Regions from separate parts of the Streptomyces sp. NPDC002754 genome, predicted to be linked through region 1. Evidence: riboswitches for the same ligand, from Rfam matches in the RefSeq annotation. Region 1 holds a riboswitch; each other region holds the start of a gene.
What was found. A riboswitch is a leader RNA that binds a small molecule or an ion and turns the genes downstream of it on or off. The one in region 1 is predicted to bind cobalamin.
Positions count from the first base shown of each region.

Region 1 (7,418 bases):
GTGGTGCTCCTCGTCGTGTGGGGGTACCGCATGTAGTGGCATCCCGCTCGCGGCGTTCATGCTCTGCGACATCGCGCTCGGCGAGATCGCGTACCGGAGGGGCAGGCGCACGTACGCGCCGATCGACTGACGTAGGTGGAGTGGGCGCCTCACCTCTGGTGCCGGAGTATCGGCACCAGAGGCGAGGCCTCAAGAGCTACGCGGTCGTCCCGAGCTCCTCACGGACGGCGTGTGCGGCGGCGACGAGGTGCTCCAGGGAGGCCCGTGTCTCGGCCCAGCCGCGGGTCTTCAGCCCGCAGTCCGGATTGACCCACAGCCGCTCGGCGGGGATGGCCTCAAGTCCCTTACGTAGCAATGCGGTTGCCTCGTCGACGCTCGGGACGCGTGGCGAGTGGATGTCGTACACGCCCGGACCGGCCTCACGCGGGTAGCCGTGCTCGGCCAGCTCGTGTGCGACCTGCATGTGGGAGCGGGCGGCCTCCAGGCTGATGACATCGGCGTCGAGGTCGTCGATGGCCTGCACGATGTCACCGAACTCGGCGTAGCACATGTGGGTGTGGATCTGCGTGTCCGGCCGGACGCCGCTGGTGGTGAGGCGGAATGCCTCGGTGGCCCAGGCGAGGTAGGCGGCGTGGTCGCCTGCGCGCAACGGGAGGGTCTCGCGGAGTGCCGGTTCGTCGACCTGGATGACCGAAGTGCCGTTCGCCTCCAGGTCGTCGACCTCGTCGCGCAGGGCGAGGGCGACCTGCCGGGCGGTGTCACCCAGCGGCTGGTCGTCGCGGACGAAGGACCAGGCGAGCATGGTGACCGGGCCGGTGAGCATGCCCTTGACCGGACGGCTGGAATGGGACTGGGCGTACGTCGTCCAGCGCACGGTCATCGCTGCGGGGCGGGAGATGTCACTCGCGAGGACCGGCGGGCGGACGTAGCGGGTGCCGTAGGACTGGACCCAGCCGTGCTGCGTGGCGAGGTAGCCGTCCAGCTGCTCGGCGAAGTACTGGACCATGTCGTTGCGTTCGGGTTCGCCGTGCACGAGCACGTCGATACCGGCCTTCTCCTGGAAGGAGACGACCTCACGGATCTCGTTCCTGATGCGGGACTCGTACCCCTCGCTGTCGATGCGTCCGGCCCTCAAATCGGCGCGCGCGGCGCGGAGTTCGCCGGTCTGCGGGAACGAGCCGATGGTCGTCGTCGGCAGCAGCGGCAGGTTCAGCAGGGCACGCTGGGCGGCGGTCCGCTCGGCGTACGGCTGCGAGCGGCGCAGGTCCGCCTCGGTGACGGCGGCGGCGCGGGCCTGCACCGCCGGATCACGGGTGATGGGCGAGGTGGCCCGGGAACTCAACGCGGCGCGGTTGGCGGCGAGTTCGGCCTCGACCACGCCGGTTCCTCGGGTGAGGCCCCTGGCAAGGGTGGCGACCTCGGTGGTCTTCTGGCGGGCGAAGGCGAGCCAGCGCCGGACCTGCGGCTCGATGTCCCGCTCCACGGACGCGTCCAGCGGAACGTGCAGCAGCGAGCAGGAAGCGGCCACGTCGACGCGGTCGGCGAGTCCGAGCAGAGTGCCGAGCGTGGCGAGTGACCGCTCAAGGTCGTTCACCCACACATTGCGGCCGTTGACCACACCGGCGACGAGACGCTTGCCGGGCAGGCCTCCGGCGGCGGCGAGTTCCTCCAGGTTGGCGGTGGCGGAACCGGTGAAATCGAGGGCGAGACCGTCCACGGGCGCCTTGGCGAGCACCGGCAGGGCCTCGCCGAGTCGGTCGAAGTACGAGGCGACCAGGAGCTTCGGCCGGTCGGCGAGCGTGCCGAGGTCACGGTAGGCGCGGGCGGCGGCGTTCAGCTCCGCCGGAGTGCGGTCCTGGACCAGGGCGGGCTCGTCGAGCTGCACCCAGGCGGCGCCCGAGGCCCGCAGGTCGCTGAGAACCTCGGCGTAGACGGGCAGCAGGCGGTCCAGCAGGGTGAGCGGATCGAAGTCGTCGGCCACGCCGGGAGCGGGCTTCGACAGCAAAAGGTAGGTGACCGGTCCGACCAGTACGGGGCGGGCGTCCAGGCCGAGGGCGAGGGCCTCCGTGAGTTCCGCGACCTGCTTGGTGGAATCGGTGGTGAACACCGTGTCCGGGCCCAACTCCGGCACAAGGTAGTGGTAGTTGGTGTCGAACCACTTGGTCATCTCCAGCGGGGCGACGTCCTGGGTGCCGCGTGCCATCGCGAAGTACCCGTCCAGGGCGTCCGCCGCGACGGCGGCCCGGTGGCGCTCGGGCACCGCACCGACCATGACGGTCGTGTCCAGGACGTGGTCGTAATACGAGAAGTCGCCGGTCGGCACCTCGTCGATGCCGGACGCGGCCAGTTCCCGCCAGTTGGCACGGCGGAGTTCGGCGGCGGTGGAGCGAAGACCGTCGGCGTCGACGCGGCCCTTCCAGTAGCCCTCGATCGCCTTCTTCAGTTCCCGGTCCGGGCCCTGGCGAGGGTAGCCGTACACGGTGGCCCGCGCGGGCTCGGTCCCGGTGTGCGCGGTCGTGGTGTCCGCGGTCCTGGTGGTCACGGAATTCTCCTTCGAGAGACGTATCCCTGAGATCCCGGAAGGCCTCTGCGGCGCGAAGGAGTGACACCACCGGAGCGGTGACCGCGCGCTGCGAGGCACGATCTTTTCGCCGGTATGTGTACGCCGACCCGCCCTCGAGGTCACCGAGATGTCCGCGCACGTGTCGTCCGTGCACGGGCAGTTGGCAGGTCTTCGGACTTGCGGGCACGCCCACCCGAAAGGGCGGACACCTAGTGACCGTCGCTTCCCAGACCCCTCTTCCGGGGCCCAGTGCGTATGACGGCGGTCGTTCCCACTCACCGCTGCGGGGCAGTCCCGGAATCCCACCGGGTTCCCTCTTACGACACCCCGTCTGGCGGGCGGGGCGAACCAGCTACGTCGTTCACCCTACGGGTCCGCGCCCGGGAGGCGCCACAACGTCCGGCCCGTCGGCAGCTCCTCGCCGGATGGCATGATGACGGTGAACACGGGCGACGGCGGCCCGAGGAAACCGGTGCGAATCCGGTGCGGTACCGCCACTGTGATCGGCGAGCGGATCCCGGAGAGCCACTGCCCCCGCGAGGGTGGGAAGGCCGGGACGAGCACGGACCCGAGAGCCAGGAGACTCACGCTGTCGCCCCCTCGAAGCGATCCGGGGCGGAACTCCCCGGCGAGAGGGAGGATGCGGCATGCCCGAACGGCTCGCCGAAGCCGAAGCGACGGCCCCCGCGGCGGACCGGGCGGTTCCGTGCCGCGTGGTCGTGTGCCGCGACTGCTGCTGCGGAACGGTCAAGGTCGACGGTGATCACGCCGCGCAGACGGCGCGGTTGCGCCGGATCGCGCCGACACGGATCTCCGAGTGCCTGGACGTCTGCGATCAGGCCAATGTCATCGTCGTACAGCCCTCCGCCGCCGGTCGGGCGGCCGGAGCACGACCGGTGTGGCTCGGCCTGGTCAACGACGCTGACGCCACCGAGGACATCGCGGACTGGATAGGGGCAGGCGGACCGGGAGTCGCGGAGCGCCCCGCGATCCTGGACCTCTACGTCATCGAGGCGCCGCGCCGGGCCAGGGCCTCATGAACGAGGTGCCGTCGGAACAGGTCGCCGAGGCGCTGCGGGACGTGGAGTCGCGGCTCGGGGGATTCTTCGCCCTCGACACGACGCCGACGCGGCGGCGGCCCGATGCACGGCTCACCCACGCCGGGCTCGCCGCACGAGCCCAGGCGGTCAACGACCACTACGCCACCCCCGAACCCCGCATCGGCGCCTCCATCGCCCACCTGGGCCTCGCGGCACGCCTCTGGTCACCGGTCCTCGCCTGCGCCCTCGTCCACGGGATCGTGCTGGCGATGAGCACGGTCGAGTGGTCCGGTGAGAGCTCGGCTCTGCGCCTGCCCCGGCCCGAGGGCCGACGTGCGACGGAGCTCCGCTCCCTCGCCGACGCGGTCCACGCGGAGGTGGACGGAGTCCTGGCAGCGGTCGAGAACGGCCTCACCGTCAAGGTGGCGCCACGCCTGCTGGCCGGCAATTCCGCCTCGGCTCTCCTCGGGTCGTCGGCTCAACTGCTGCGGTCCCGACCCGACTTGCGCACGGATCTCACGCGGCTGACACGCGAACTCCTGGAGACGGGCCGGCTACACGGAACGGGCCGGATCACCGGCCCGGACCTGACATTCCGCCGCCGGAGCTGCTGCCTCTTCTACCGCGCTCCCGGCGGCGGCACATGCGGAGACTGCTGTCTGACGCGGTGACGAAGACAGGACACAGCGGGGGCGGGGCGGCGCGTGCAACCGACAACCCCTGACCCTTTCTGATGTGCTGCGTTGCAGCAACTGGCGTTCCTCGCAGACGAAAGAGAGCCGCGCTTCATGTTGATCACCGCCGCGCAAGTCCTGGCCGGACCGGATCTTCACACAGTCGCCGACGGCGCCGTCCTCGTACGCGAGGGCGTCATCGCCGGCGCCGGCCCGCGCTCGGAGGTCGAGCGCCAGGCGGAGCCCGACGAGCCCCGGCTCGACTTTCCCGCCGCGACCGTGCTCCCGGGCCTGATCGACGCCCACGTGCACCTCTGCTTCGACGCGGGACCGGAACCCGTAGCCACGCTCCAGGAGCAGGACGACGAGGCGCTGTTCGCCGCGATGGCCGCTCGGGCTCGGAAGTTGCTGAGCGTCGGTGTCACGACGGCCCGCGATCTCGGTGACCGGGGCGGCCTCGCGGTGCGTCTCGCCCACGACATCAGGGAGGGCTCGGCCGTGGGCCCGCGGCTGGTCTCGGCGACGGTGCCCGTCACTCCGCCCGGTGGCCATTGCTGGTTCCTCGGTGGCGAGGTCTCCGGCCCTGAGGAGGTCCGGCGCCTTGTGCGGCGCAACGCGGAGGCGGGCGCCAAGGTCATCAAGGTCATGGAGACCGGCGGCGGGCTCACCAAGGGCGGCGCCCAGAGCTGGGAAACCCAGTTCTCCGAAGGGGAGTTGGCGGCGCTCGTCGACGAGGCACACCGCGCCGGACTGCCGGTCGCGGCGCACGCGCACGGTGCGGACGGCATCACCGCCGCCGTCGCGGCAGGGGTCGACAGTATCGAGCACTGCACGTGGATGACGGCCGACGGGATCGAGGTCCGCCAGGACGTGCTCGACCAGATCGTTCAGCGGAACATCTACGTCTGCCCCACGGTCAGCCCGAACTGGCGAATGCTGCCGCGGTTCTTCGGCGCCGAGCGCGCCGCGGCCATGTTCGACGCGGTGCGCCGGATGGCCGAGGCGGGCGCGCGGCTGATCGCGGGCACCGACGCGGGAGTCCAGCGCGCCAGCTTCGACGGCCTGCCCTCCAGCCTCACGTTCTACGGGCACCTGGGCCTGCCCAACGACCGCGTCCTCGCGATGGCCACGACGGAGCCCGCTCGCGCGCTGGGCCTCGACGAGACAACCGGGCAGCTCACTCCCGGCTACAGCGCGGACGTCCTCGTGGTGGACGGCGACCCGCTCACGGACCTCGGGGCGTTGCAGTCCGTCGGGGCCGTGATCGCGGCGGGCAGGCGGTACGACCCGATCACCAACACGTAGCAGGAATAGGGGAGTTGTTCAGCGCCCGGGACCCTCGCACGGGCCCTCGCCGGGAGCGGGCGGCCGGGTGTCCGCCGCCAGGCAGGAGGAGTACACCCGCGTCGGTGCGGGCTGCGGCTCCGGTTCGGACGTGACGCGCATGGCGATGGTCAGCCCGGCGGTGGTGACGGCGGCCAGACCAGCGAACGCGGCGGCCCGGGCGCCACGCTTCACCGATTACTGCCGAAGTGGTCGCGGAGCGCATCGCCGCAATCTTCCTGGCCGGCGCCCCGGATGCGCGAAAACGCCACCACTCCGTCCTTCTTGCCGTCCCGCTCGTTCTTGGCGATCTGGCCCTCGATGTTCTTGATCAGTTCGGCGCACCGGGCGCTGACCGGCTTCTTGGGAGGCGGCTCGGGTTCCGAGGAGGTGGTCAGTACGTAGGTGGCGGCGAGGCCGGCGGCACACAGCACCGCCCACGTCACGATCCACGCGCGGCGGCTCTTCGGTATCGGGACGGGTCTCGGCACCCCGGCATCCTACGAGCGCCGCGGCGGGCATGCGCCGAATCGAGCCTTCTCAGGCACCGGGTCATCAAGTGCCGGTCAGTGCCGCTTCTCCCGGGCCCCGCCTCCGGAGCGGACGGTTCGGCGGCCCCTGACGGTGTGGCCAGGGCGTATGACCTGGAGCCCGTCCGTACAGCGGGTGCGCGGTGGGGCATTAGGATTTCCGGCATGGCGAACCTTCGACAGGCGCAGAAGCAGATGACGCGCCGCCTCCTGCTGGAGTCCGGGCTCGAGTTGTTCACGACGAAGGGGTACGCCGCCACCAAGGTCGACGACATCGCGACCGCCGCGGGCACCACCCGGGTCACCTTCTACGCCTACTTCCCCTCCCGGACCGACCTGATGAAGGCGCTCATCGACGAGCGGCTGAACGAGGCGCTCCAGCGAGTTCGTTCCCCGGAGCACGGATCGACGGCCCAGGATCTGGTCGCCACCGTGGCCGAGGGGACGGTGGAGGCGATCGGCCTCTGGCTGCGGCGCACCGCCGACAGCTGGCCCGAGATCCGGCCGATCATCCGCGTCGGCCGGGACGCCGCGGCGATCGATCCGGAGCTGCGCGATCTGGTGGAGCGGTGGCTGGAAGAGGCCATCAGCGACATCGAGGACGGTCTGACCCAGGCCGGGCGCCTCGCCCCCCACCAGCGCCGCTTCCGGGGGGTGCTCGCGATGGCCGAACTGGACTACGTCGCCCAGCACTGGGGCAGCGCCGACTGGAAGCTCACCCGCGAGCAGCTGCTCGACGAGCTGAGCGCCAGCTGGGTCCGGCTGCTGACCTGATCCGTCCCTCGGGCGACGGGCTCAGCGCTCGGCCGCGGCGTCGCACAGCAGCTCCCGCAGCCAGTCGACGAAGTGCCGGTCGGCCAGCCGGGGGTTCCACACCATGTCGATGCCGAGCCCGGGCAGCGGGAAGGGGAACTCCTCGATCCGCAGGTCGGCGAGGGTCCGCATGGCGGCGGCCACCCGGTAGCGCAGCAGGGCGACCCCGCCCGCGCGGGCCACGTGGAACGGCACCAGCAGGAAGTCGGAGATCCACAGCCCGACCCGGTGGGGGATGCCCTCGTCCTCCAGCACCGAGTACGGGAAGACCCGCCGTTCGGTGTCGACGACGATGTGCGGCTCGGTGGAGAGCAGCTGAAGCGCGCTCGCCTGCGGCGGAGTGTCGGGCGAGGCGACGACCACGCAGCGGTCGTCGTACAGCCGACTGCGTGGATACGGCGAGAAGTGCCCTTCGGAGATCAGTACGACGTCGACGCCCCCCTCGGTGAAGGTGGCCTCGGTCGGCACCGTGATC
Region 1 is NZ_JBSFVM010000001.1:953,678-961,095, forward strand. Features, by position in the region: partial or broken gene ACWD2L_RS04590 (hypothetical protein) at 1-130, shown strand, start outside; gene metE (5-methyltetrahydropteroyltriglutamate--homocysteine S-methyltransferase) at 197-2,542, opposite strand; cobalamin riboswitch at 2,709-2,932, opposite strand; cobalamin riboswitch at 3,026-3,149, shown strand; gene ACWD2L_RS04600 ((2Fe-2S) ferredoxin domain-containing protein) at 3,211-3,603, shown strand; gene ACWD2L_RS04605 ((2Fe-2S)-binding protein) at 3,600-4,274, shown strand; gene ACWD2L_RS04610 (amidohydrolase family protein) at 4,392-5,582, shown strand; gene ACWD2L_RS04615 (hypothetical protein) at 5,601-5,795, opposite strand; gene ACWD2L_RS04620 (hypothetical protein) at 5,792-6,091, opposite strand; gene ACWD2L_RS04625 (TetR/AcrR family transcriptional regulator) at 6,296-6,904, shown strand; gene ACWD2L_RS04630 (LysR family transcriptional regulator) at 6,926-7,418, opposite strand, start outside.

Region 2 (7,418 bases), 500 kb from region 1:
GTCGGCCGTCGCGCCAGCCTCTTGGATGTGGTAGCCGGAGATGGAGATCGAGTTGTAGCGCGGCATCCGCTGCGAGGTGTACGCGAAGATGTCGGAGATGATCCGCATCGACGGATTCGGCGGATAGATGTACGTGTTGCGGACCATGAACTCCTTGAGGATGTCGTTCTGGATGGTCCCGGCCAGCTTCTCGGGCGGCACGCCCTGTTCCTCGGCGGCGACGATGTACAGCGCGAGCACGGGCAGCACGGCACCGTTCATCGTCATCGACACGGTCATCTTGTCCAGCGGGATGCCGTCGAAGAGCTGCCGCATGTCGTAGATGGAGTCGATGGCCACGCCCGCCATGCCGACGTCGCCGGTCACGCGCGGGTGGTCGCTGTCGTAACCGCGGTGCGTGGGCAGGTCGAAGGCGATCGACAGGCCCTTCTGCCCGGCGGCGAGGTTGCGCCGGTAGAAGGCGTTGGACTCCTCGGCGGTGGAGAAGCCCGCGTACTGGCGGATCGTCCATGGCTGGTTCACGTACATCGTCGGGTAGGGGCCGCGCAGATACGGGGCGGCGCCCGGGTACGTGTCGAGGAAGTCCAGGCCCTCCAGGTCCTGGCCGGTGTACAGCGGCTTGACGGTGATGCCCTCGGGCGTCTCCCACAGCAGGTCGCCGCCGTCCGCGGCCCGCTTGAGCGCGGCGCGCCACTCGTCTCCACCAGGGCCTTCACCGGGGGTGCCGAGGTCGATCGCGGAGAAGTCGGGGACGGACATGCCGGGGACGGACATCAGGACACTCCCATGCGGTCGAGCGTGGCGGAGAGCAGGGTCACGGCGTCGCAGCCGGCGAAGACGTGGGCGTCCACGTCCCCGGGCGTACCGGGCCGGCCCGCGAGGAACACCTGGCGGGCGCCCGACTCGCGCAGCTCACGGGCGGTGGCGTCGGCCCGCTCCTCGTACACCTGGTCACTGGAGCACAGGCACGCCTCGCGCGCCCCGCTGTCCTCGAACGTGCCCTCCGTGACGGGCTCGATGCCGCCCGCCTGGAACAGATTGGCGGCGAAGGTGAGGCGGGCGGTGTGAGCGGCGGCCGGGCCGAGCGCGGCGAGGAAGATCCGGGGGCGCGTGCCCGTCGCTGCGAGGTGTGCGTCGGAGCGGGCGCGCAGTTCTTCGAACGCGTCGTCGCGGCGGACCCGCGGCAGGCCCCCGGAAGGCGGCGCGGGCGACGGTGTGCGCTCGACGGGCTTCTCCGCGAGATCCGGAAACTCGCTCACCCCGGTGATCGCCTCGCGCCGCTTCGCCAGGCGTGCGCTGCGGGCCGCCCAGGTCTCGGCGAGGCGCTCGGGCACGAGGCCGGAGCGCAGGGCGGCCGCCTGCCCGCCCGCCCGCTCGATCGTCCGGAAGAACTCCCAGCCCGCATGGGCCAGTTCGTCGGTCAGCCGCTCCACGTACCAGGAGCCGCCGGCCGGGTCGATGACCCGCGCCAGATGCGACTCCTCGACGAGGATCGTGGAGGTGTTGCGGGCGATGCGCCGGGCGAACGCGTCCGGCAGGCCGAGCGCCTCGTCGAACGGGAGCACCGTCACCGCGTCGGCCCCGCCGACCCCGGCGGCGAGCGTGGCGATCGTGGTCCGCAGCATGTTCACCCACGGATCGCGTCGCGTCGTCATCACCGTCGAGGTCACCGCGTGCTGCCGCTGCGCACCCTGTTCGGGCGCCCCGCAGACCTCGGCGACCCGCGCCCACAGCCGTCGCGCCGCGCGGAACTTGGCCACCGTCAGGAACTGATCGGCGCTCGCCGCATAGCGGAACTCCAGTTGCGCCAGAGCCTGTTGAGTCGTCAGGCCCGCCGCCGTCAGCTCGCGCAGATACGCGACACCGGTCGCCATCGACGCGCCCAGTTCCTGCGCCGCCGAGCCACCGGCCTCGTGGTACGGCAGCGCGTCCACGGTCAGCGCCCGCACACCGGGGTAGCGGGTGGTGCACCGCCGAGCCAGCTCCACCACAGGACCGATGTCGTACGACGATCCCGTACGGGCCTCGTGCCCCAGGGGGTCGGCGCCCAGGTTGCCGCGCGGGGCGTCAGCGGCGACGCCCGACTGCTCGTAGCAGCGGAACAGTTGGGCCGCGGCCGCCTCGGTCTCGGCGCCCGCGTCGAGGACGACGGGGGCGAGGTCCAGATAGACGCCGTCGAGCGCCGTGGGCAGCGCGGAGACGGGGAAATCGGAGGCTTCGCCCACGGTCAGCCACAGCGACGCGACACCGTTCTCCAGGTCGGCGAGTACCGCCGCCGGGTCCGCCACCGCGTGCCTTTGCCGTACGTCCCAGCCGCCGGCGACGTTGCCCTCGGCGCGGCCACCACGGACGAAGGGCGCGAAGCCCGGCAGCCCGTTCGTGGGTGCCGCGTCGCGGCCGGTGTACAGCGGGCGGGTGCGCAACCCGTCCTCGAGCGCGGTGGACAGGGCGCCTTCCGCTTCGGCTGCCGAGACTTCCTTGCCCGACTTGCGCAGGACACCCGACACCAGGTGTTGCCACTGCTCGTGCGTCGCGTCAGGGAACTCGGCCGCCAAGGAAAGCCCGTCGTCTGGCAGGACCGTCATGTCCGGATGCTAGGTCAGAGCCGGCGAGCGAGAGCAGGGCACACCCGTGTGACCTTGTTCTCCTTGTCGTGGGGGCTCGATTCGCCTACGAGCGGGATGGCGCGGAATGGTGACCCGCGTCGGCGCGGCACGCCAGGCGACGGCGCGAGGGAACCGGCCTTGGCCATGTACGCGCCACGCGGTACCGTCAGGGCGTATCGACGACAGCACGGAAGCCGGTGTGAAACCGGCACGGTCGCGCCACTGTGTGCGAGAGGTCCGAGGACGGACCGCTCGTGAGTCAGACCCGGCTGTCGTCTCGTGCACCACCGAGACGGGACGCGAACTCCCGAAGGAGGCTCTGCCATGGCGCAGAATGTCGCCCAGCCGACCCCCAACACCCCTGTGATTCCGGCGAAGTTGCCGTTGAAGGACATCGCCCCCTGGGCCGTCTTCATCGGCATCCTGATGCTGGTTCTTCTCTACTTCGTCGGCGCCGAACAGGGCGCCACCTCCGTGTTCAGCGGAGCGGAAGTTCATGAATGGGTGCATGACGCCCGTCACCTGCTCGGCTTCCCCTGCCACTGACCCGAGGGAACCCGACGCGCTCATGAACTCCAGCACCGTACGTAATCTGCTCGTTCGCGGCATGCTCGCCGGCCTCGCCGCCGGCGTGCTCGCCCTGGTCATCGCCTACTGGCTCGGCGAACCAGGCGTCGACGCCGCGATCGGCTTCGAGGAGGCCCACGCCGGCCACTCGCACGGCGACGAGGTCGAACTCGTCTCCCGCGGCCTCCAGTCCACCGCCGGTCTCGCCACCGGCATCCTCGTCTACGGCATCGCCTTCGGCGGGATCGCCGCTCTCGCCTACTGCTTCGCGCTCGGGCGCGTCGGCCGCTTCGGCCCACGCGCCACCGCCCTGCTGCTGTCGGGCTGTGCGCTGCTCGCCGTATACGTCGTACCGTTCCTGAAGTACCCGGCCAACCCGCCCGCCGTCGGAAACCCCGACACCATCGGCAAGCGGACGACCCTGTACTTCCTGATGATGGTGCTCAGCGTGCTCCTGACGATCGCCGCGACCATCGTCGGCAAGCGGCTCGTGCCCCGGCTCGGCACCTGGTACGCGACAGTCGTCGCCGTGCTGGGATTCGCCGTGATCGTCGGCCTGGCCTACGAGTTCCTGCCGGCGATCAACGACGCGCCCGAGCACTTCCCGGCCGCGCTGCTGTGGCGCTTCCGGCTCTCCGCCCTCGCCACACAGATCACGCTGTGGGCCGGATTCGGCCTGCTGTTCGGAGAGCTGGCGCAGCGACTGCTGCGGCCGAAGCCCGTGGCCGCCACACCTGGGGAAACGGTCGCGGCGGGCCAATGATGGCCCCGGGCGGGTCGCGGGAAACGTAGAAGAGGGCCCACGGAGTCATCCGGGGCCCTCGCGTGTTTTCGCACCACATCAGGGTTCATCCGCGCATGGTTCGCGTGAGGAATCGAGGAGCTGAGTGGCCAGACACCCGGAGCCGCGCCGTATCACTCTCGGCGGTCGCGCGGCGGTCGCCCTGACCCTCGACGAGTACGAACAGCTCATCGCCGGCCGACGGCAGATCGGCGGGCAGAGCGCGCGGATGCGGGTGCTCGCCCAGCAGGCGAAGCGGACCGAGCAGCTGGTGCGCGACCTGACGGAGCTCGTGGCGGCGTGCCCGGCCGACGAGTGCGCTGCCGTCGGGCACACGCCGAGCGGTACCGGACCCGCCGTACGCGAGGACAGTCCCGAGGCGGCACGGTCCGCCTGCGTACGGTGCGAATTGGCGGAGCTGTTGGCCCGCCACCGGGGGCAGGGCCGTTGATCGGAGCGCTCACTCGGCGCCGAGCATGCGGCCGAGCCGGATGTTCCAGCGACCGGAGCGCCCACTGAACTCCGTGGCCGACAGCGGCGCGACGTCAAGGCGCCAGAAGGCGGACAGCGGAGCCCCTGTCGCATGGACCGCGGCCGCCCGCACCACCTCGGGTTCCACGACGGCGACGACCCGGCCGGACGCCGTACCGCCCTCCCTGACCTCGTCCAGCCAGCGGCCGACCCGTGCGCACACGTCGGCCACGGACTCACCACCCGGCGGTGAGGCCTCCGGGTCCGTCAGCCAACGAGCCACCGCCTGCGGTTCCGTGGCGCTCACGTCGTCCAGCGACCGGCCGCGCCAACTGCCCGCGTCGAGGCCTGCCAGGGCGGGTGCGGCTTGCCCGGCATTGAGGCCGAGAGCGTCGGCGGTCTGTGCGCACCGGGTGCCGGGGGAGACGACGACGCGGTCGGCCAAGGGCAGGGTTCCGGCCGCGCGACGAGCCTGAGCGGCGCCGGCCGAGTCGAGGGACGCCCCGTCGTCGAACACGCCGCTCCGTGCTGAGGCGGTCACGGCCGGTGAGACGAGCAGCAGGCGCGTGGTCACGGAACTCCCTGGGACTCGATGGCCGTGCGAGGGGAGCGTACTCCCCGCCGCCGATGTTCCTTCAGCAGGTCCGTGCGGTGGTCGCGGAAGGTGGTGACGAGTACGGCGACGAAGTCGAGGGGCGGGAGTTGCAGGAAGAACTGGGTGTCGTTCCGGGTGCCCTCGAACACCTCACTGTGGTGGAGGAGACGGCGGCGCTGGAGGGCGTTCCCATGCGTCTGACCGTCTTCTCCGCGGACCTGATCGGCGATCCGGTGCCCGCGGCCGAACTGGCCGCACGTTCGTGCCCTATCCGGTGTCGGACGACGGGCCGGGGGACGGGCATCGGGCCTGAGACGGCCCGGCCGCTCCCGTGCTCCAAGGACACCGGGTGCCTTCCCCGATCCCTCGTGCGCCACAATGAGCCCACGAGAGGCGACGGGGACCAGGAAGCCGGTGTGATTCCGGCGCGGTCCCGCCACTGTGACCGGGGAGCGATCCTCCTGCACGCCACCGTCCGCGACAGCGGACGGGAAGGCGGGGGTGAGTGATGATCCGGGAGCCAGGAGACTGACCCGTCGCCGGTCCAGCAGCAGGGGCGAGGACACCCCGGAGAGGATCGATGTGACGACGCATGCCCGAACGGGGCACCCGGGGCCCGGCAGGCGCCAAGTACTGGCCGCCTCAGGTGCGTTGACGTTCGCCGGAGCCGGGTTGCTCAGCGGCTGCGGCGGGGACACCAAGGACGGGGGAGGCGGCGACCGGTTCCGCGCGGCGTTCACCTCCGGTGGCTCCCAGGAGACGCTCGACCCGCACGTGGCACCCAACTTCGTCGACCAGGCCCGCGCCAAGGCCCTCTACGACACCCTCGGCACGTACGCGGACGACCTGTCGGTCCGCGAGCGGCTCGCGGAGTCCTGGGAGAGCGACTCCTCGGGCACCCGCTGGCGCATCCGCCTGCGCGCGGCCCGCTTCCACGACGGCAAGCCGGTCACCGCCAAGGACGTGCTCTACAGCTACCGCCGCGCCGCCGACCCCAAGACCGGATCTCCGTCGCAGGTCCTGCTGTCCGCGATCGACTTCGGCGCGAGCAGGGCAGACGGGAACCGGACCGTCGTCCTCGTGCTGAAGGCGCCGAACTTCGAGTTCCCCACCGTCTTCGCGGGACCCGGCACCGAGATCATCCCGGACGGCACCACGGACTTCAGCAAGCCGGTCGGCTCCGGCCCCTTCACCTACGTGTCCTTCACGCCCGGCGGCACCGCCCGCTACCGGCGCTGGGCGGACCACTGGGACGGCGCCCCGCACATCGCCGAGCTGGAGATCGTCCCCGCGAACGAGGAGTCGGCGCGGCTGGGCGCGCTGCTGTCCGGGCAGGTGCACTACGGCGCCGACATGGGCGGAGCGTCCGTGGAACGGCTGAAGAAGAACAACTCGACACACCTTCTGACGGCCAAGCGGGCCACCGCGCAGCAACTGCTTCTGCGCACCGGACGAAGCCCGTTCGACGATCCGCGGCTCATACGCGCCGTGCAGCTCGGCATCGACCGGGAGGCACTGGTCAGGATCGCGCTCGCCGGGCACGGCGAGGTGGGCAACGACCTGTTCGGGATGGGGCTGCGCGGCTACCCCGACGACATGGAACCCCGGAAGCGGGACGTCGACGAGGCGCGCGGGCTCGTGAAGGAGGCCGGAGCCCAGGGGCTGCACATCACCGTGGAGACCAGCGCCGTCGACGCCGCGTGGGAACCGGCCGCCGACCTGATGGCTCGTCAGCTACGCGAGGTGGGGCTCAAGTTGACCGCCAACACCCGCGCCTCCAGCACGTACTTCAGCGAGATCAAGACCAAGGGCATCGCCGCCTTCAACACCACCTCCACGCTGCCCGTCTCCGACTTCCTCCAGCAGCGGGTCCGTGGCGGCGCCGCCCGCAACCAGACGCAGTACGCCTCGAAGAAGTTCGACGCGCTCCTTGACCGGGCCCGCACCAGCCGGGACGAGCAGGACAGGCTCGGGCTGCTCGCCCGCGCCCAGAAGCTGGCCCGCGCCGAGTCCGGACTCCTGGTGTGGGCGTTCTCCGACGCCAACGACGCCGTCGCGCGCTCGGTCACCGGTTTGCGCGCGGCGCCCCCGAACTCGCACGACTGGGCGCGCTTCGACCGTGTCCGCGTCAGCTGACATGCGGGCGTATGTGCTCCGACGCTGCCTGCTGGCGCTGTTGCAGTGCCTGGTGGTGCTTCTCGCCGTGTTCGCCGTCGGCTCGCTGCTGCCCGGCGACACGGCCGACGTGCTGCGCGGTGAACTCGGCACGCCGGAGCAAGTCACCGCACTGCGCGACCAGTTGGGTCTCGACGAACCGGCTTGGTCCCGCTTCGGGCACTGGCTCGCCCACCTCTTCACCGGGGACCCGGGGAATTCTCTGACGACCGGCCTGCCCGTC
Region 2 is NZ_JBSFVM010000001.1:455,363-462,780, forward strand. Features, by position in the region: gene scpA (methylmalonyl-CoA mutase) at 1-759, opposite strand, end outside; gene ACWD2L_RS02260 (methylmalonyl-CoA mutase subunit beta) at 774-2,585, opposite strand; gene ACWD2L_RS02265 (CbtB domain-containing protein) at 2,931-3,152, shown strand; gene ACWD2L_RS02270 (CbtA family protein) at 3,175-3,936, shown strand; gene ACWD2L_RS02275 (hypothetical protein) at 4,061-4,405, shown strand; gene ACWD2L_RS02280 (histidine phosphatase family protein) at 4,415-4,999, opposite strand; gene ACWD2L_RS02285 (hypothetical protein) at 4,996-5,169, opposite strand; cobalamin riboswitch at 5,395-5,571, shown strand; gene ACWD2L_RS02290 (ABC transporter substrate-binding protein) at 5,672-7,156, shown strand; gene ACWD2L_RS02295 (ABC transporter permease) at 7,140-7,418, shown strand, end outside.
Region 2: another riboswitch for cobalamin. It lies ahead of ACWD2L_RS02290 (ABC transporter substrate-binding protein); the one in region 1 lies ahead of metE (5-methyltetrahydropteroyltriglutamate--homocysteine S-methyltransferase).

Region 3 (7,418 bases), 830 kb from region 1:
CGGTTTTGCGTGCAAGGTGCCGTGTCGGCAACTGGCCCGTGGCTCTGACCTGCGGTTTTGCGTGCAAGCTCGTCGGCGTCTGGAGCGGACGACCAGAGGTCGGTTTCTGGACGCTGGCTCTGACCTGCGGTTTTACGTGCAAGGTCGTAGCGGTCCGGGTCGTCGGTGATCCGCCATTCCTCGTCGCCGTACGTGCCATCGGTGTTCCGGTGCTTCTCACGGGCGAGGTACCCGAACGTCTCAAGTTCCTTGAGCGCGGTCCGGATCGCGGCGCGGCCCTCGGGGCCCGTGGTCATGAGGAACTCGACGGTGATGACGCGGCCGTCCTGATGGGATGCGATCTCCCCCAGGAGCCCGCGGGCCCGGCGGCTGATCCGCTTGTCCCGGTGGGCCTTGTTGGCGAGCTTCGTGAAGTGGCTTTCGGGGGATGGCGTACGTCTGATGCCCCCAAGGAAGTCACGGCCCCAGCCGATCACGCGCGCACCCCACGGACGCCCGCAGCGGCCCGTGCGGCAGAAGTTGCCACGGGCATGCAGGGGGCGCATGTGTGCGCCGTCGGGGTGTGGGGGTGGGGGGTCATGCCGCAACCATAGACATGGACACTTCGCAGAATCAAGTACGGCTTAACACCGCTCTGCCAGTCTTCCAAAGCGCTAGCGTGGCTTCATGTTGCAGCGCACCGAGCCCGGGTCGTGACAGGGGTGGCGGTTGGGGTGGCGCGGGGTGGCGAAGTGGCGAACTAAATACTGACGGCAACGGGTTGGAACATCAAGCCTGACTTAAGCGAATCAGGCCACAGCTTTAAGATTCACAACAGAAACGTTAGGATGAGCCACATGCAGACCAACCCGATCTACCGCGCTGGGACGAACGCCAAGTTCTCCATGTCCATGCGTGCCGCCGTCGTCACGGCCGAGCTGACTCTCGGGGCCTTCGCTCCACTGCTCGGTGTCAGCTCGACGTCCGTCAGCTACCGCGTGAATGGGAAGGCGCCGTGGCGCCTCGAAGACATCGACAAAATCGCCGACGTGTTCGACATCCCCCCGACTCAAATGCTCGCCGGACCCGGCGAGTGGCTGAACAGCATCAATCCGGCCAATGTTCAGGCCCGCCTGAAGGCCGTAAGTCCCCGACCTGGGGATACGGACACGTAGGCACTCCTGAGTGATCGGGCGCGTGCGGGTTGACGAGCCACTTTATCGTTCCGATTGGGCCGTTTTGCGCGCGAGTTGCCACAACGGCGCGGCGGACGCGTGTACGAAGCCGGGGCGGAGGCCCGGACGGGCCCGCCATTCGCGGCTCCCCCTTCTGCGAACAGCGGGCCCGGGCTCGGCCTCGACCGCGCGCCGCTGCGGGAGGACGAGGGCACGGGAGGCTCGATACCGCAGCATCTCAGCGCGCGGCTCGCGGCGGACGGGGCCAAGGGGCCCTACCGGTGGGCCGAATGGCCCGGATTCGCCCGCCCCCTCCCGTGTGGCACCCCACCGGCGTCACGGCCTCGGGGCTCTGCCCCGGACCCCGCGGGCTCTCGTCCAAAGGCCGGGCTTGATCCGTGGTCCGTGCGGGAGCGGCGCGGGGCGCCCTCGCGGACCGGGGCGTAGTGGTCGAAGGCGGCCTCCAGGGCGCCCTCGCCCCGGGTGAGGGACGGCAGTTGCTGCTCCAGGGCGCGCACCCGGGCCGCGGGGGTCAGCCCGTCGACCGTGGTCCATGCCCCGCCGTCCGTGCGTTGCCCCGTCGGCACGGCCCGCAGTCGGGTGATCAACGACAGTACCGCTCCGTACAGGTCGGCCGGGATGTCCAGGCGGAAGTGGTGCATCGGTTCGCACACCGCCGTGCCCGCGCGCGTGAGTGCGCTCATCAGGACCAGCGGGGTCAGCCCGCGGAAGTCGCCCGCCGTGCTCGACATCGACTTGTCGAAGACGGCGTGCGCGTGGCTCTGTCGCGGCGCGTATCCGGAGTGCGTCAGCGTCACCGTGCAGTCGGTGACCTGCCAGCAGAGCATTCCCTGGCGCAGCGTCCTGTGCACGGCCTCCTCGATGGCCTTGATGAAGGCCAGGGGGAGGGAGCCGAGTTCGATGCCGAGCCGAAACGCGACGCCCGAGCCGATCGGCGCCGGGTCGACCCGCAGACCGATGGTGGCCAGGCGTGTCCACGAGGTTGACGTTCGTGCCGGCCACCGGGAACGACACCACGGCCGACTTGATGGTGATGCCGCGCCGGCGCTCCAGGTCGAGGGAGTCGGTGCGGGTGCTTCCGTCGTCGACGCGGCCGAGCTCGTCGATCACCCCGGCCGTGTGCAGGAGGCGCTCGGTCAGGCTGGTCTTACCGGCGTCGACGTGCGCGAGAATGCCCAGATTCAGAGTGTGCACTGACAGTCATGTCCATGGGGGAGAGGGCAGGGGCCTTCTGAAGGAACATGTCTGTCGTGCGCATGGATCGGTCCTCACGGTAGGGGCGCGCGGGAATGCCGCTGCGATCAGTGCAGCAGTGGACCGCGCGCGCCCCGGCAACCGAATTACGTGCCGTCGGCCATCCTCGCCGACCACCGCTGCTCGACCCTCGCCAGGCGCCAGTAGGCGATCGCCGCGACCCACACGACCACGAACAGGCCCACGATCACGTACCCGACGTTGTCGAGGTCGAGACCGGCGATCCACCCGGTGACGGCGTCACTCAGGTCGAGCTTGTCGTGCAGGACGCCGACGAGTTCGATCGTGCCGATGAAGAACGCCACCGCGATCGACAAGCCGGTGATGGTGAGGTTGTAGAACACCTTGCGCACAGGGTTGGAGAACGCCCACTGGTAGGCGAAGTTCATGAACGTGCCGTCGAGCGTGTCGAACAGGCTCATGCCCGCGGCGAACAGTAGCGGCAGGCACAGGATCGCGTACCACGGCAGGCCCGCCGCCGCGCCGCTGCCGGCCATCACCATCAGCGTCACCTCGGTCGCGGTGTCGAAGCCGAGACCGAAGAGGAAGCCGAGCGGGAACATCTGTCCCGGCCGGGTGATGGACTTGGTGAAGCGGCCGAGGATCCGGTTCATGAAACCGCGGGAGTCCAGGTGCTCCTCGAGCTTCCGCTCGTCGTACGAGCCCGCGCGCATCGCCTTGAAGACCTTCAAAATGCCCATCAGGGCAACGAGGTTGAGCGCCGCGATGAGGTACAGGAACGTACCGGACACGGTCGTGCCGACGACGCCGAGTACCTGGTGGGTGCCCGAGTTGTCGTTCAGCAGGGTGCCGGCGAGCGCAGCGCCGCCCGCGACCAGCGCCGCCATCGCGACCACCACGCTGGAGTGGCCGAGCGCGAACCAGAAGCCGACCGAGACGGGCCGCTTGCCGTCCGCCATCAGCTTGCGGGTGGTGTTGTCGATGGCCGCGATGTGGTCGGCGTCGAAGGCGTGCCGCATGCCGAGCGTGTACGCCGTGATGCCGAGGCCGATACCGAAGGCCTTGTTGCCCACTTCGTAGTGCTCGGGGACGACGAGCAGGAACAGCACGCCGAACGCGACGACGTGCAGCGCGGCGATCACCGCGATCAGGCCGGCCGTGCGCAGCGTGTCCTCGCGGCGCCAACGGAAGGCAGGGGAGGGGGAATTCAGGGCAGGGTTCGGGGAGTTCCCGGGCAGGGTCATGCGTCGATCACGCTCCAGCACCTCGTGGAATGACTTCGTGAGATGCCGCGGCCGGTCTCCTGGCTTACGGGCGTGCCCGCCGCTCCGGCCTTCCCAGTGGCCGACGGCCGCCAGTGGCGTACAGGGTGGAACGGCGCGCTCCGGACGGCGCTGTCCGAAACCCGATCACAGTGGCGAGGGCCGCTCCGGAATGGGCCCCTTGGGGGCCGTCACCGGTCTTCCCGAGCACCACGGCCCGGCCACCCTACTAGGGGCCTGTATTGGGTTCTACTCTGGGCTCGCGGGGGCTGGCGCCTCCGTCTCCGGTGTTGTCGTCGGTCGACGACGCTCCGCGTCGCCTCCCTCCTCCGCCTTGGATCCGAAGGCGCCAGCCCCCGCTCCCTGATCCAGACCAGAACCCAATACAGGCCCTACCTACCCTGAAGCGCGCTGACGGGCCCGGTCGATCTCCTCGTAGGCCTTCTCCCGGCCCTCCCAGTGGGAGCCGTCGACCGATTTGCCGGGTTCCAGGTCCTTGTAGACCTCGAAGAAGTGGGTGATCTCCAGGCGGTCGAACTCGGGGATGTCCTCGATGTCCCGGGTCGCGCCGTGCCGTGGATCGTGCGCGGGCACGCACAGCACCTTCTCGTCCGGGCCCTTCTCGTCGCTCATCACGAACATGCCGATCGCCCGGCACTCGATGACGCAGCCGGGGAACGTCGCGTCGCCCGTCAGGACGAGTGCGTCCAGCGGGTCGCCGTCGCCGCCGAGCGTGCCCTCGATGTAGCCGTAGTCCGCGGGGTACTGCGTCGACGTGAACAGCATCCGGTCGAGCCGGATCCGGCCGAGATCGTGGTCCATCTCGTATTTGTTCCGGGACCCCTGCGGGATCTCCACGATCACGTCGAACGCCTCGGCGCGTGCCTGACTGCTGCCCAATGTGGCCTCCTTGCCGCATTCCGACGCCCACGAGTGTGCGCTGTACCGGGCAAGGGCGGAAGACCTCAGACGGCCGGAGGAATGGCGAATTCGAGTTCGGGTCGGTCCCAGGCGACGGCCGGCGGGCGCGCGGGCACCGTGCCGGTGCGGTGTGCGCCCATGGAGCGGTAGAAACCCTCGGCGGGCGGGTGCGCGACGACGCGGACGTGGTCGAGGCCCGCGGCCAGCGCCTGGGCCCGCATGTGGTCGACGAGCAGCCGCCCGATGCCCCGGCCCTGCGCCTCGTCCGCGACGAACATCAGGTCCAGCTCCGGCGGCTCGGTGAGCAGCGCGTAGAAGCCGAGCACGCGCTCGTCGGCCGAATCCACGGCTACGTAGACGTGGTGCGCCTCTACGTAGTCGGGTCCCACCCGGTAGCCCGCGACCATCGAGGCGTACGGATCCCGGTAGGCACTGGAGCCGCGCACGAGGCGGGTGAGGCGCCGGGCGTCCTGGGTGGTGGCCCGCCGGATGCCGACCGCCGGAGTTCCCCCACGGCGTGTAATGCTCGCGTTCATGTGTCGAGTATTACGCATATGGGGGCGGCGTCAGGAGGTCGGCACGGTCGACTGGGCCTGGCGCAGGAACGTGGCGTTGTCCGGGGTCTGGCGCAGCTTGTCGAGCAGGGCCTCGTAGGAGGCGGCCGGGTCCCGGCTCTGCAGGGCGCGCCGCAGTCCGCGGATGACGGTCAACTCGGCTGCGGGGAGCAGGAGTTCCTCGCGGCGGGTGCCGGACGGGGTGAGTTCGACGGCCGGGTGGACGCGGCGCTGCGCGAGGACGCGGTCCAGGCGCAGCTCCATGTTGCCGGTGCTCTTGAGCTCCTCGAAGTAGTAGTCGTCGGCGCGGGATCCGGTGTCGACGAGCGCGGTGGCGAGGATGGTCAGCGAGCCTGCCTCCTCGGCGTCGCGGGCCGCGCCGAAGAAGCGCTTCGGGCCGTGCAGGGCGGCCGCGTCGACACCGCCCGACAGAGTACGGCCGCTGGTGGAGGCCGCGTTGTTGTACGCGCGGCACAGCCGGGTCAGGGAGTCGAGGAGGATCACCACGTCGCGGCCCTGCTCGGTGAGGCGCTTGGCGCGCTCGACCGCGAGTTCGGCGAGCGCGATGTGCGCCTTCGCCGGCTGGTCGAACGTCGAGGCGTACACCTCGCCGCGCACGGAGCGGCGCATGTCGGTGACCTCCTCGGGGCGTTCGTCGACGAGCACCACCATGAGGTGGGCCTCGGGATGGTTCGCGGCGAACGCGGCGGCGAGCTGCTGCAACAGCACCGTCTTGCCGGTCTTCGGTGGGGCGACGATCAGGCCGCGCTGCCCCTTGCCGACGGGCGTGAACAGGTCGACGACCCGTCCGGCGAGCGCCGCGGCCGGGTGCTCCAGGCGGAACCGCTCACTGGGGTGGAGCGGGGTGAGGTCGGCGAAGCGCGGGCGGCGACGGGTCGCCTCCGCGGGGGCGCCACCGACGGTCTCGACGTGCGCGAGGGAGTGCGGCTTCCCGCACGTCCCGTCGACGAAGTCGCCCTTGCGCAGGCCGAGTTGGCGGATGAGGTGGGCGGGGACCTGGACGTCGTGCGACGTCGGGATCAGGTCGGCCGCCCGCAGGAAACCGTGCCCGTTCCCGCCGATGTCGAGGACGCCGGCGGCGCGGACGGGTTCTTGGGGTGGAGCGGAGGTCGTGCTCATAGTGGTGGCCGTGGTCATGGTGATCACAGGTCCTTTCGCGGGCCGAGCCGCGGACGCGGCAGGCATACAAGGGCAGGGAAGGGAGGGGATCCGGCGAAGGGCAGGGGCGGCTGAGCGCGCCCTGCGGCCGGGGAGAACCTGGTGCGTACGGCGACGGGTGAAGAGCCCGCCAGAAGCCGCTGACCAGGGATGACGTGCGCTGCGTGGCGACGGGAAAACCGTCGGATCAAAAGCGCTGAAGAGAGTGATTCGGTACCGGCGCCTCGAAACGGGCGAGCACATGTACCACTAAGACCGTACCACCCGAACCCTGCCGCGCGGCAAGCCCCGGCTTCGGAGGCGGCGCGCCCTATGCTGATCCGCCATGTTCTCCGATCACGGTCCCACCCTCCGCGAGCTGGCCGTTCAGGCGCTCTCCTCGGTCGAGCGGGGGTACGACCTGCTGGCGCCGAAATTCGACCACACGCCGTTCCGTACGCCGGATGTCGTGCTCGATTCGGTGGGCCGCGCGCTCGCCGGGCTCGGCCCGTACGACACCGGGCTCGACCTGTGCTGCGGCACCGGGGCGGGCCTGCGTGTGCTGCGCGAGGCGGGTGTCGGGCGGTCCGTGGGCGTGGACTTCAGCGGCGGCATGCTGGACGTCGCGCGGCGCGGCGAACCGCCGGCCCACTGCGTCCGCGCGGACGCGCTCGCGCTGCCCTTCGGTGAGGTCTTCGATCTGGTGGTGAGCTTCGGGGCGTTCGGGCACTTCCTGCCGCGCGAGTGGCCGCGGCTGTTCTCCGAGGTGTGCCAAGTGCTGCGCCCCGGCGGGCAGTTCGCGTTCCCGCTGCCCGCGCCCGCGGTCCCCGGTTCGGTGGGCTACTGGGCAATGCTCGGCTTCGACGGTGCGATGCGGGTGCGCAACGTGGTGTGGCGACCTCCGTTCGTCATGTACTACCGGCCGTTCCGACTCGGTGACGTACGACGGGAGTTGGGCCGTGCCGGATTCGACGTGGCGCTGCACGCGCTGCCCGAACTCGGCGCGCGGCCCGACGGCAGCCCGCGGTGCAGACTGGTCGTGGCCACGCGCCGCTGAGCGGGGCGCCTGGGCTGATCAGTGTCGGCGACCCGCCCGCAGTTCGAGGCGCCGCCCCTCGAACTTCGCGCGGAAA
Region 3 is NZ_JBSFVM010000001.1:120,596-128,013, forward strand. Features, by position in the region: gene ACWD2L_RS00720 (hypothetical protein) at 1-476, opposite strand, end outside; gene ACWD2L_RS00725 (helix-turn-helix domain-containing protein) at 837-1,154, shown strand; partial or broken gene ACWD2L_RS00730 (GTP-binding protein) at 1,553-2,143, opposite strand; partial or broken gene ACWD2L_RS00735 (GTP-binding protein) at 2,136-2,369, opposite strand; gene ACWD2L_RS00740 (Nickel transporter NicT) at 2,516-3,634, opposite strand; cobalamin riboswitch at 3,667-3,882, opposite strand; gene ACWD2L_RS00745 (inorganic diphosphatase) at 4,049-4,552, opposite strand; gene ACWD2L_RS00750 (GNAT family N-acetyltransferase) at 4,618-5,109, opposite strand; gene rho (transcription termination factor Rho) at 5,140-6,285, opposite strand; gene ACWD2L_RS00760 (class I SAM-dependent methyltransferase) at 6,632-7,342, shown strand; gene abc-f (ribosomal protection-like ABC-F family protein) at 7,361-7,418, opposite strand, start outside.
Region 3: another riboswitch for cobalamin. It lies ahead of ACWD2L_RS00740 (Nickel transporter NicT); the one in region 1 lies ahead of metE (5-methyltetrahydropteroyltriglutamate--homocysteine S-methyltransferase).

Region 4 (7,418 bases), 490 kb from region 1:
TGAGATCGTCGCCCGGCCGGCGGTGCTTGAGCTCGATCAGCTCGGCAAGCGCCTGCCCGAGGATCGCGTCGGCGCCGACGGTGCCTTCAAAGATGCCGCTGATCCCGGTGATGACCCGGTCGCCGATGTCGGGCGGGCAGCCGAAGAGATGGGAGAAGACGAGCAGGGGCAGCGGGTTGGCGTATTCGGCCATGAGTTCCGCGTGGCCGAATCGGTCCGAGCTGAAGCCACTGATCAGGTAGTCGGCAGACTTCTGGGTCTGGCGGATCAGGGCCCGCTCGTCGACGGCATCGAGAGCGGCGGTCACAGCCTGGCGGAGCTTGGCGTGGTCGGCACCGTCGGAGAACAGTGCGTTGGGCCGGTAGGCCATCATCGGCAGCGCCGGACTGTCGGCCGGCACCCGCCCTTCGGCCAGCGCGTTCCAGCGGCGCGAGTCGCGCGGGAAGGCAGCCGGGTTCTGCAGAATGTGCAGCGCGGCGTCGTAGCTCGTGACGAGTTCGACCTGGACGCCGGGCGCGATGTCGACGGGTGCGCTGGGGCCTTGTGCGCGCAGGTGCGCGTAGTAGGCCTCGGGGTCGGCCGCGAAGTCGGGCCCGTAGAGCTGGATGTTGCCGCTCTGGGCGTGCGCGGGGCAGCCCGGCGGTATCGAACGGGGGTCGGTCGGCTGGGACATGCGGGGGCTCCTAGGCGGCGAGCTGGGTCATGAGGTGCTGCACGAGGGTGATCAGTGCCTCGGCCGACGAGCGTTCATCGCGCACGTCGCACCGCACGATCGGTGTCTGATCGTGGAGGTTCAGTGCCTCGTGCACTTCCGCGAGGGCGTACTCTGCCTGGCCCTCGAAGGAGTTCACGCCGATCGTGTACGTGAGGCCGAAGGACTCCACCAGGTCCAGGACGGCGAAGCTCTCGTCGAGGCGCTCGGGGTCGACGAGGACGAGCGCGCCCAGTGCACCACGCGACAAGTCCTCCCACATCTCCGTGAACCGCTCCTGGCCGGGTGTGCCGAACAGGTAGAGGACCAGCTCGTCCGAGAGGGTGAGGCGGCCGAAGTCCATGGCCACGGTGGTGGTCGTCTTGTTGGGGGTGTTCGTGAGGTCGTCGAGTCCCACGCTGGCCACGGTGATCTGTTCTTCGGTACGCAGCGGTTTGATCTCCGAGAGACTTCCGATGCACGTGGTTTTCCCCACGCCGAAGTGACCTACGACGAGGATCTTCACCGCCTGGGTGACGGATGGCTCGAGGTACACGCTCACGCTCCGAACTTCTTTTGCAGGCCGGTGAGGACGGCACTGACGACGTCCACGTCCACCTGTTGGGCGGCCGGGACCGGCGGGCGCACTTCGAGCAGACCGGCCTCGGCGAGTTGCGCCAGGAGGATGCGGACGACGCCGACCGGGAGTTGGGTGTGTCCGGCGACCTCGGCCACCGACAGGAAGCCGTCGGTGACCAGGTCCATGACCGTGCGGGCTTCGGGGGCCAGGGCGCGCAGGGCTGCCTCGGATCCCCGCGCCGAGGTCACCATCGCGGTGTGCTCGTACTCGTGCTCCGGGGGCAGGGTCCGCCCGCCCGTGATGACGAAGAGCGGCACGAGGTCGGACGTGACCACGAGGCCCTGCTCGCTGGGCTCAGGCATTGCCTGGCACCCTGCCGGCCACGGCAGACGCCGCGATCTTGGGCTCCACCTCGTGCAGCCGGGCCGTCAACGCCTCGATGTTGCAGTCATGGTCGGCCGAGGCCGCCAGGAGTGCGCCGTCCCCCGCCGCGATGAGAAGGATCCACCCGTGCTGGAACTCGATGGCCGTCTGCTGCCACACCACGTTCGCGACGGGCCCCGCGAACTGCGCGGCCGCCCGACTGTTGGCATGGATGCCGGTCATCGCCGCACAGATCCTGTCGGCAAGGTCGCGGGGCAGCCCCGCGGTCGCGCCGCGTGGCAGGCCGTTGCCACCGAGCAGCACCGCGTGGCGGGCACCGTTCACGCCGGCGACCGCCTGGTCGAGCTCACGCAGCACCTCGGCCGTGTCCTCCCCGGGCGCCGGCTCGGGACTGCCGTGCCGGCCGCCTTGCCCGGCCCCTTCGACGCGGGGCGCGGACGTCATGTTGTGTCCCAGTCGGGCCACCAGCCGGTGCATGCGGTAACTGATCTGCTGCATGTCCACGTCGGGCTCGGCCGCCGCCGCGAGATAGGCGCCCTGTCCGGCGCCGATCAGGAAGATCCAGCCGTGCCCGAACTCGATGACGGTCTGCGTCCAGGCCGCATTCGCCGCGGTCCCGACGAACGGGGCTGTGGCACGGCTCAGGGCCTGGATGCCGGACATGGCCGTGGAGATGGTGCGCAGGTCCCCCTCGGCCAGGCCCTCGGTGGAGGCGCGGGGAAGGCCGTCGGCGGACAGCAGGACGGCATGGCGCGCACCGACCACGTTCTTCACGATGTCGTCGAGCATCCACGACAGGTCGGCGCTCACCGGTCATCAGACCCTTCGCCCAGTGGGGCCTCGTCGGCGCGCGCTTCAAGGGTGCCGCGCTGGAACGCGCCCAGCCCCCGGCTGGATGCCCGAGGCAGGGACTGTGTGACGCCGTCCGGGTGGGGCATGTCCGCCGGAGCTGCGGGGGTGTTCGGCGACTGGCGGTTGGCGCGTTTGGGCAGACCGTTCGGGGTGCGCTGGGGTGCCACCTCGGAACGGCTCGGTCCCTGGCGAACGGGCGAGGGCGCGACGTGTGCGGCCGGTGCGGGAGCGGAGGTGGGGGTGGGGGTGGGCGCAGCCTTGGGGGTCGCCTCTTCCATGGTCCACAACTCCTCGGGCAGCAGGACGACGGCCCGCACACCGCCGTAGCGGGACACACCGGAGACGTCCACCTTGAAGCCGTACTGACGGGCGATCAGGCCGATCACCGGGAAGCCGAACTTCGGCTGGGTGCCCAGCTGTTGCAGCTGCGGCGGTTCGTCGCCGGACAGCAGGGTGGTGGCACGCTGGCGGTCCTCGTCGCTCATGCTGACGCCGGCGTCGTCGATGACGATGCACAGGTTGCCCTGCACGCGCTGGAACGTGACCTCGATCGGGGCGTCGTGCTGCGAGAAGCTCGCCGCGTTGTCCAGCAGTTCGGCGACGGCCAGTGCGACCGGCGCGACCGCGGTGGCCTTGAGGGCCAAACCGGGCTGCTGCATGATCGACACGCGCTGGAAGTTGCGGATCTGGCCCTGGGCGCTGCGCGCCACGTCGTACACGCTGGCCGGCCGGTTGCGGCGGCCCAGCGGCGCCCCGCACATCACCGCGATGCCCTGGGCCTTGCGCGCCATCTGAGCGTTGGCGTGGTGCACGTCCAGGAGGTCATTGAGGACTTCGTGGCCGCCGTACTTGCGCTGCACGCTGTCCAGCAGCGCGGTCTGCTCGGCCGCCAGGCTCTGCAGGAAGCTGGCCGCCCCCTTGAGGACCGACTTCGTGCTGTCCTCCGCGGCCGCCCGCGCCTCGGCGATGACGCCGTCCCGCTCCGCGCGGGACCTCTTCAGTTCGGACTGGTGGGCCGCGATCTGCGCGGTGGCCTGGTCCAGTCGTTGTTGCTGTTCCTCTGCGTCCTGACGTCTCTTGTCGGTCAGCGCTCGGGTACGGGCTATGAGTGCAACGCTTGCGACGATGGATATCAGCGCAATCGCACCCAGGCACCACACAAGTGCGTGTGTCATGGACGCCTCTCTTGGCACGGGCAGATAGATCGGCGACCCGTACCCCCGCTCTCCCCCCGCGGCAGTGTCAAGTCGGCGCGCGGGGTGAGTTGATCAAGATCGCCGCGGGGATGCTACCAGGGCCGCTGCGGCTCAACCGCCTTGCCTCATAGCCCCGTTGAAGCGAAACGGACTATTCGCGTCCGCGGCGGCATGGTTTCCGCCACAGCGATGATCGATAATCGGCCATCCCCTGGTCGGACTCCGTTGGTCGGGTACGGATGTGGCCGGGTTCCCGGCTCACACACGTGATGCGCGTCATGCGGGGAACACCCCGGCCGGAGCCTGGCCGCCCTTCCCGGCTTGCTAGGCTGCGCCTGCCTCCCGCGGGGGAAGCCGGTGCGAATCCGGCGCTGACCCGCAACGGTGTGCGTGGCCTGCCTGGCCATGCGAGTCCGATCACCCGCGGCAGGTGCGTGACCCGTCGACCGCTCGCCGTGGACTGCGAGCAGGGACAGCCAGAAACCCTGCGGGTCCTGCTGGCGCCCTGCACCTTCCTCCGGTGGCGCCAACCCGGAGGATGTTCGCCCGTGTTGCTCCGCACCGCCGCTCCCGCTGCCCCCACCGATGTCTCGCGTGGGCGCATACCGGCTGTCCCGCTGGCGGTCGCTCTCGTGCTCGTCCTGGCCGTCTCGTTGGCGTGCGGGGTCGGGCTCGGCGCGGCCGGCATGAGCTGGGCACAGGTGCTGCGCCTCATGTGGGCGGGGCTCAGTGGCGGGAGTCTCGGCGCCGACGACGCGGGGGCCTACACCATCGTGTGGGAGATCCGGTTCCCGCGCGTCGTGCTCGCCGCCGTCGTCGGCGCGGGGCTCGCCGCGGTCGGCGTCGCGGTGCAGGCGCTGGTGCGCAACGCCCTCGCTGACCCCTTCGTACTCGGCATCTCTTCGGGCGCCGCCGTCGGCGCCAACGCCGTCATCCTCTTCGGAGCACTGGCCGGACTCGGCGTCTGGGCGCTCTCCTTCTCGGCCTTCGTGTCGGCACTCGCCGCAACCGTCGTGGTCTACCTGGTGGCCCGCTCCCCGCTCGGACTCAGCCCGCTGCGCCTCGTGTTGACCGGTACGGCGCTCGCCTACGGGTTCCAGGCCGTCACCACCGTCATGGTCTTCGGCGCCGAGCGGGGCGAGGCCGCGCGCGCGGCGATGATGTGGCTGCTCGGCAGTCTGGGCGGTGCGACGTGGCCGAAGGTCCCGCTGGCCGCCGCGACGGTCGTGGTCGGCTGGCTGTGGCTGCGACTCCGGGCGGGCTCGCTGGACGCGCTCTCGATGGGCGACGAGACGGCGGCCGCCCTGGGCGTGCCACCGGACCGGTTGCGGCGCGAACTGTTCGTCGTGACCGCCGCCGTGACGGGCACGGTCGTCGCCGTGAGCGGGGCGATCGGCTTCGTCGGGCTGATGGTTCCGCACCTCGTGCGGATGCTCGTGGGCGCCTCGCACGCGCGCGTGCTCGCGATCGCGCCGCTCGCCGGGGCGGTCCTGCTCGTGTGGGCCGACGTGCTGTCACGGGTGCTGCTCGCACCGACCGAACTCCCGGTGGGTGTGGTCACGGCTGCCCTTGGTGTCCCCGCGTTCCTCCTGCTCATGCGGCGCGGTGGCCATGCGCTGACGGGCCGTTGAGTCCGCCCGTCCCTCGGCCCCGCCCCGTATCCGTACACGTACACGTACACGTACCGAAGCTTGTTCTTGAGGAGGAGTCATGCGGCTCGACGTCGAAGGTGTGTCGGTCGAGGCGGCGGGGGCGCGGATCGTCGACGAGGTCACCCTCGGCGCGGCGGCCGGCACCTTCGTGGGTCTCGTCGGCCCCAATGGCAGCGGCAAGTCGACGCTGCTGCGGTGCGTCTATCGGGCGCGGCGGCCGGACGCGGGAGTCGTCACGGTCGAGAGCGAGGACGTGCACGGCATGACACCCCGGGCCGCGGCGCGTCTGATCGCCGCGCTGCCGCAGGAGTCGGTGGCGGACTTCGACTTCACCGTTACCGAGATCGTCGCCATGGGCCGCCTGCCGCACCGCGAACGCGATGCCGCCCGTGACCGGCAGGTCTGCCGACAGGCCCTGGAACAGGCGGGCGTGGACCACCTCGCCGACCGCGGCTTCCTGTCGCTGTCCGGCGGCGAGAAGCAGCGTGTGCTCATCGCCCGCGCGCTCACCCAACAGCCGCACGTCCTCGTCCTCGACGAGCCCACCAACCACCTCGACATCGCCCACCAGCTCGACGTGTTGCGCCGGGTGCGCGCCAGCGGCCCGACGGTCCTCGCGGCCCTGCACGACCTGAACCTCGCCGCCGCCCACTGCGACCGGCTGCACGTCCTGCACGCCGGCCGTGTCGTCGCCTCCGGCACCCCGGACGAGGTGCTCTCCCGCTCGCTGCTCGCCGAGGTCTTCGGCGTACGGGCACATCGCGTGTGCCACCCCGAGACCGGCGCCACCCAGTTCCTCTTCGATCCGCTGACGACTCACTGACCCCGCTCCGACCCACTCTGGAAGGCTCCCGTGCGCAAGCTCATGCCCGCCTCGCTCGGCCTCGCCGCCGCGCTCACCCTCACCGGCTGCGGCGCGAACGTCGCGTCCGACAGCAAGTCGACGACGTCCGCGTCGGTGTCCGTCACCAACTGCGGGAAGAAGGTCACGTACGACAAGCGCCCCCAGCGCGTGGTGACCAACGATGTCGGCATCACCGAGCTGATGTTCGCGCTCGGTCTCGAGGACCGCATGGCCGGCTACGCCATGCCGGCCGACAAGGGCTCCACCGACGGGTTGCCGTACAAGGGCGCCTACGACAAGGTGAAGTGGCTCTCCAAGGACCGTGTCACCAAGGAGGTGGCCCTCGACGCGCGCGCCGACCTCGTCTTCGCCGGCTGGAACTACGGCTTCAACGAGAACGCGCTGACACCGGCGGACCTGCACAAGGCCGGCATCGACACGTACCTGCTCACCGAGTCCTGCCGCAACGCCCGCACCGGCACCTCACGCGGCATCATGCCGCCGCTCGACGCGCTGTACACGGACCTGACGAACCTCGGGAAGATCTTCGGCGTCGAGGACCGCGCGCGGAAGCTGATCGGGCAGTACAAGACGAGCGTCGCCGACGTACGCGCGAAGGCGGCCAAGGGCACGGACCGGCCCTCGGTCTTCCTCTACGACAGCGGCGAGGACCAGCCCTTCACCTCGGGCCGCTACGCCGCGCCCGAGCAGATCATCAGCGAGGCCGGAGGTGTCAACCTCCTGCACGACCTCAAGGACTCGTGGACGACTGTGGGTTGGGAGACGGTCGTGAAGCGGGACCCGGACGTCATCGTCATCAACGACTACGGCTCGACCAGCGCGGAGCAGAAGAGGAAATTCCTGCTGTCCTACCCTCCGCTGCGGAACGTCTCCGCGATCAAGCACAAGCGGATCTACGCGCTGGACTACGCCGATCTGGTCGAGAGCCCGCGCAACGCCTCGGCGATCGAGCGGCTCGGCGCGTATCTGCGTCGGGGCGGCTCGGACGCCTCCTGAGGCGTCCGGTCATCACAGCGCGCGGGAGGCCAGGGCGCGGTCCTCGGTCACGGCGTGGAGCGGTCGGGCGCCGACGTCGCCGCCGCGGCCACCTCTGCCGCGCCGGCCCGCAGAACCTCGTCCACCGGCCCGTACCGCACGCACCGTCCGGCGCGGAACGCCACCGCGTCCTGGGCCAACGCGCGCATCGCCGTTACATCGT
Region 4 is NZ_JBSFVM010000001.1:465,759-473,176, reverse strand. Features, by position in the region: gene ACWD2L_RS02345 (cytochrome P450 family protein) at 1-673, opposite strand, end outside; gene ACWD2L_RS02340 (GTP-binding protein) at 684-1,247, opposite strand; gene ACWD2L_RS02335 (DUF742 domain-containing protein) at 1,250-1,633, opposite strand; gene ACWD2L_RS02330 (roadblock/LC7 domain-containing protein) at 1,626-2,444, opposite strand; gene ACWD2L_RS02325 (ATP-binding protein) at 2,462-3,682, opposite strand; cobalamin riboswitch at 4,025-4,146, shown strand; gene ACWD2L_RS02320 (FecCD family ABC transporter permease) at 4,306-5,334, shown strand; gene ACWD2L_RS02315 (ABC transporter ATP-binding protein) at 5,414-6,178, shown strand; gene ACWD2L_RS02310 (ABC transporter substrate-binding protein) at 6,209-7,216, shown strand; gene ACWD2L_RS02305 (ABC transporter ATP-binding protein) at 7,264-7,418, opposite strand, start outside.
Region 4: another riboswitch for cobalamin. It lies ahead of ACWD2L_RS02320 (FecCD family ABC transporter permease); the one in region 1 lies ahead of metE (5-methyltetrahydropteroyltriglutamate--homocysteine S-methyltransferase).